Linked DNA regions of Candidatus Palibaumannia cicadellinicola. The protein of the gene in region 2 binds, or shares a complex with, the protein of the main gene of each other region. Links are inferred from orthologs where the notes say so. Each region holds a gene or a part of one and is shown on either strand. Other genes may lie near its edges.

Region 1 (2,896 bases), 470 kb from region 2 along the record:
GATGGCGAACAGTGCTTGATTAAAAGTAACCAAGCAATGCGGTGCACAAGTACTCTAGTTTTTCCACTACCTGCACCAGCTAATACTAGGATATTGCCTTTTGGTGCCGAAACTACTGTCTTTTGCTTGTGATTGAGATTTTTGAGAAGATCGAAAAAGCACATATTTCAGCGTGCCTTATGATTATTAATATTAATAATCATAACAGAGAATTAGTAGTAATTAGAATAATGCTTCTAAAGATACCAACTGTGATATTTCGATATGTGGTAATAATCGTGCATCAAGGGCATGTCTTAGATGATCGCCACGATCATTGATCCAGCAGGCCTGCATACCGCAACGAATTGCGCCATTAACATCAGACTCTAGATCATCACCAACATGTAAAATATTTATTAATGGTAATTGTAATAACTGTGCTGCAGACTGGTACATATCTTGATAAGGCTTAGCTCGTCCATCGCGACCAGCGCGTAGAATATAGCTAAAATAATCTGCTAATCCGCAAGCAGTGAGGTCAGCGTTCCCATTAGTAATTGCTACTAGCGGCCAACGAGTACTTAGTGCCGCTAGCATATGATGCGTACTAGATGGTACAGAAATTTTACTACGCCAGTAGGTTACAATCTCCATGGTTGCGTTAGCACCAGCGCGTGCTTCACTTTCGCTAAGACCAGCATTACGCATGACAAGCTCAATTGAACGCCAGCGCCAGTAGGTTACGTCATGATAAATTTCTGGCTCACGTTCTCGTAACTCGCTACGTAAATGCTGATACTCTTCTAGTTGTAGTCCTTGTAGCGCAGGGTGATAATGTTGCAAAAAGATAATTGATTCCTGCTCAGTGCGGTTAATTACAGCACTATTATCATATAGTGTATCGTCGAGATCGAAAGTTAATGCGCGTAAAGGACGTAAAGAGCGATAAAAATGCATCAGATTTTCCTAGTATAACTAGTTAGGACACTATATTATTAAATCATAACATAATTTTTATTTCTATATTACTAAAGCCATCATATAGGACAATTTAATAAAAAATAATATGTATTTTGTATATAGTATACTAATACACAGATGTATTTCATAAATTAATAAATCCATCATAAATATGGATAGCTGGTCCTGTCATATAAAGTGATTCACCCGGTCCGCGCCAGCTAATCGCTAGCTTACCACCTGGTAAATCTACTTGTACTTGCTCTGCAAGTAAACCATGTTGGATTCCAATTGCTACTGCAGCACAGGCACCGCTACCACATGCCTGTGTTTCCCCTACTCCTCGTTCATAAACACGGAGGCGAATATGCTCTCGATTTATAATCTGCATAAAACCAATATTAGCTCGTTCCGGAAAACGTTTATGTTTTTCTAGCATAGGACCAATAGTTTTAATTTGAGCATTCTCGACGCAATCAACTTTCATAACACAGTGTGGATTACCTATTGATACAACACCACATAATATTCTAGTATTCGCAATACGCATGATGTAAGTATTCTGCTGACGAATCGCATAGAATGGTATTTGCTGTGGCTCAAATTGGGGTATGCCCATATCTACTCGTACCAAATTATCTTCTATTATGGTTAGTATCATACGCCCAGTCTTAGTACTAACATGGATCTCACGTTTCTTCGTTAGGTTTTTCATTCGCACGAAATGTGCAAAACAACGTGCACCGTTGCCACATTGTGCTACTTCGCTACCATCTGCATTAAAAATACGGTAATGAAAATCTAGTTCAGGATCATAGGGTGGTTCAACAACAAGTAGTTGATCAAATCCGACTCCACTATGCCGGTCTGATAAATAGCGAATTCTATCAGGTGATAAGTATATATTTTGAGTAACGATATCCACGACCATAAAGTCATTACCGAGCCCATGCATTTTAGAGAAGTGCATACCGAACTCCTCGCTGGAGTTGACTGATACTTAATTTGAATTATTTTGATTTTAATAAAACTGATATTATGGTACCGTAGGCTCAAAGTTAAAGGTTAGAAGCATTGTTATATTTACCCTCAAATGCAGCGTATAGCTTACTTTTACTGGTTAGTAATAAGATTTCCTTTGAGTGAGCATTTACGTTAAGTTTATTAGAGCTAGCAAAGTTCATTAGCTTACGGTAGCTTTGCATCATAGCATCTAATAATTCTTTGTGTACTGTACGCATTTGGTTCATCTTCCAGTTAATCTGATTATCTAGTATACATAAACGTTCTGAGTTCCAACCCCACATCTGTACTAAGTGCATGATAATTTTACGGCGCCAGGCAATACCAGATAAGCTTTGTGATAGTTTTTCACATGCTTTTAAATAAAAACAACGGCGTACTAGATCAAGTCGGGTCATATCATTAATCTGGTAGAGGTAGTATGTAACTCGCTCTAACATCATACAGTATGGATCAAGTCCATAAGATACTATTTCGTTGTTATGCAGCCGTTGCTTAATATGTATTGCAAGAAGTGTTGTCTGCGGATACTCCCAGGAGTAAGCTTCTAAAAGAAGTGTTTTTAACACAGATTTATAGGGCGAATCTATACTTTTATACAACTGCCATAGACTAGCGCTAAAGCAATCTTCAACAGATAAAGTACCTAGTCCACCTAAATCTAGCCATTCATTAGGGCTTAATGCACCATGATTATAGAGTGATAATACGTATTCATCATAGTGAGCTTCTTTCTCGCCTGGTACGATATTCCAAATAATACGCTTCCCCCCCATACGTACGGCGGTGCGGTAAAATTCATCTAATAACAAAGTATTAGATGTAAAACTATAGTTTTGATTACCAATATTTATGTTTTCAGAAGAACGAAAACTATTTTCATCAATAAGAAACAAACTAACATCTACACCTTTCTGAGTAGCCCATTCTT
Region 2 (2,795 bases):
ACTTAAATTAATATAGAAGTGTTAGCAACATGAACTTCATTTAACGGTACCATAGTATTGTACCGTATATGCTTTTGTACATAAGATTAGTACTAGAATAGTACTTAAAATAATATAAATTATAAGTATAACATGAAAAGATACTAAACTCATCATAGGAATGCTTCAATGAGCACACTTTTTAAGCTTTTTATTCCGATGAAACCTCCAGCTAATGAAAGAGAACTATTGCGCCGTGCTAAAGCGCTGGCTGGTTTTTCTCTTGGAGAACTAGCTGCGCATGCAACTATAGTTATACCAGACAGCCTTAAGCGATATAAAGGTTGGATCGGTGCATTACTGGAACAATATCTTGGTGCGAGCGCAGGTAATAAGCCTGAGCAAGACTTTGCAGCCATTGGTATTGAATTAAAAACTATTCCAGTAGATAGAAATGGCCGACCGCTAGAAACAACCTTTGTCTGCGTAGCCCCACTTACCGGTAATAGTGGTATGACATGGGAAGTAAGCTATGTCCGCTATAAGTTAGCGCGAGTTTTATGGATCCCAGTAGAGGGACAACGTGAAATACCTTTAGCTCAACGGCGCATCGGTACTCCGCTATTGTGGAGCCCAGATTCACAAGAAGTACTCCAGTTACAGTGCGATTGGGAGGCACTCATGGATCTGATTGTATTAGGTAAAATCAAGCATATTACTGCTAGCCATGGTGAAGTACTACAATTACGGCCAAAAGCTGCTAATAGTAGGTCTTTAACTACAGCTATTGGTGAGTTAGGGCAACCAATTCGAACTATACCGCTAGGTTTTTACCTCAAAAAGAACTTTACTGGTCAGTTACTAGCACGTAATTTTTTAGTATAGTACTGTATACAAATATTAGTTAATAATCATATTTTATACGATGAATTTACAAAAACTAATCTTCAAAAGCAATAGTTTACCGCAATGTGCTAGTATGAAACAATCAAAACATATTGTTATGTTTGTTATGTAATCGAGGCAGTTCGGTGATCGATGATGATGGCTACCGCCCGAATGTTGGTATTGTAATCTGCAATATAGATGGACAGGTATTATGGGCTAGGCGATATAAACAAAACTCTTGGCAATTTCCACAAGGTGGTATTAATACTGGTGAGACTGCTGAACAAGCTATGTACCGTGAATTGTTTGAAGAAGTAGGGTTAAGCCGCAAAGATGTTAGTCTCTTAACTTCAACACGTAATTGGTTACGTTATAAGCTTCCTAAGCGGCTCGTACGCTGGGACACCAAGCCGATATGTATCGGTCAGAAGCAAAAATGGTTTTTGTTACAACTAGTATGTCAGGATGTAGAAATCAATATGCAGCGCGGGGAGATACCAGAATTTGATGGCTGGCGATGGGTTAGCTTTTGGTATCCGGTTCGTCAGGTAGTTTCCTTTAAACGGGACGTGTACCGTAGAGTGATGAAGGAATTTTCTAACGTAGTAATACCGCTACAGTGGCATGATACTGCAACACAAGAGCCGGTTGTGACTTATAAAAGAAAAACAAGTGTTTAATATTATAAAAAAGATATCTCAAGACCAAAAAGTCTATTAATAAGTTATCATACTACTTTATCGAAAAGTAGTCCGTTAAAAAATATTATCTAAATTGTGGTGGTAGTAAATGATCACAAAATATCTATCTTTTCCTCAGATAGACCCGGTTTTGTTTTCTTTGGGTCCAGTTTCTTTGCATTGGTATGGTATGATGTATCTAGTAGGCTTTCTATTTGCCATGTGGATGGGAATGCGATACGTCAACAAGCCTTATAGTGATTGGACAACAAAAGAAGTAGAACATTTGTTGTATATATGTTTTCTTGGTCTCTTTATTGGCGGGCGTATTGGTTATATTATATTTTATAACTTACAGCTATTTTTAAATAATCCACTGTATTTATTTAAAGTATGGGATGGTGGAATGTCATTCCATGGCGGTCTGATTGGTGTTATTACGGTCATTTTTTGGTTCGCAGGCCGCACCAAAAGACATTTTTTCCAAGTATCTGATTTGATAGCACCAATGGTTCCGTTTGGCCTAGGAGTCGGACGATTAGGTAATTTTATTAATGGTGAGCTCTGGGGCAGAGTCACCACTGATACGAGTTGGGCAATGTTATTCCCAGGTTCTAGGAATGCTGATCAAGCACTACTACTTACGAATCCAGAATTAAGATTGCTATTTGAGCAATATGGTATGCTACCTCGTCACCCGTCTCAGTTATATGAAATGATACTTGAAGGTTTAGTGTTATTTATCATTATGAATCTTTTCATTTATAAGCAGCGTCCAATAGGTAGCGTATCTGGCTTGTTCCTCATTTGTTATGGAGTATTCCGCATTATAGTAGAATTTTTCCGCGAACCTGATATTCAATTAGGATTATTGAACGGTATCATGAGTATGGGACAGATTCTTTCTGTGCCAATGATTCTTGCCGGTACCATTATTATCTTCTGGGCTTATTGCCGCCTGACTTAACTGATCAATAACTTTATTAAGTTTTATGAAACAGTATTTAGAATTGATGCGTCTAGTACGCACACAGGGTATATTAAAAAAAGATCGTACTAATACTGGTACATTATCTATTTTCGGTCATCAAATGCGCTTCAATTTACGTCATGGTTTTCCTTTGATCACTACTAAAAAATGCCATCTGCGTTCAATTATCTATGAATTACTCTGGTTCCTTAATGGCGACACTAATGTGAGTTATCTAAGGAAACATAAAGTGACTATTTGGGACGAATGGATAAATG

The links. The genes of interacting proteins can lie anywhere in the genome.
Region 1: the proteins of rppH (region 2) and dapF are in contact, whole or in part, in a solved structure (PDB 5YGU), measured with the Escherichia coli proteins. The link is inferred for Candidatus Palibaumannia cicadellinicola from one-to-one orthologs.

Annotation. Positions count from the first base shown.
Region 1 is NZ_CP008985.1:156,037-158,932, reverse strand. What follows is about bases 1-2,815. They hold dapF (diaminopimelate epimerase), read right to left. Parts: upstream 1,913-2,815; coding sequence 1,088-1,912; downstream 1-1,087. Other genes in these bases: yigB (5-amino-6-(5-phospho-D-ribitylamino)uracil phosphatase YigB), read right to left, coding at 223-939. UniProt on the Escherichia coli protein: Involved in the succinylase branch of the L-lysine biosynthesis and in the biosynthesis of the pentapeptide incorporated in the peptidoglycan moiety. Catalyzes the stereoinversion of LL-2,6-diaminopimelate (L,L-DAP) to meso-diaminopimelate (meso-DAP).
Region 2 is NZ_CP008985.1:627,260-630,054, forward strand. The notes cover bases 65-2,778. They hold rppH (RNA pyrophosphohydrolase), read left to right. Parts: upstream 65-1,010; coding sequence 1,011-1,547; downstream 1,548-2,778. Other genes in these bases: mutH (DNA mismatch repair endonuclease MutH), read left to right, coding at 169-864; lgt (prolipoprotein diacylglyceryl transferase), read left to right, coding at 1,657-2,514; thyA (thymidylate synthase), read left to right, coding at 2,540-2,778. Also shown: more of thyA, read left to right, coding at 2,779-2,795. UniProt on the Escherichia coli protein: Master regulator of 5'-end-dependent mRNA decay.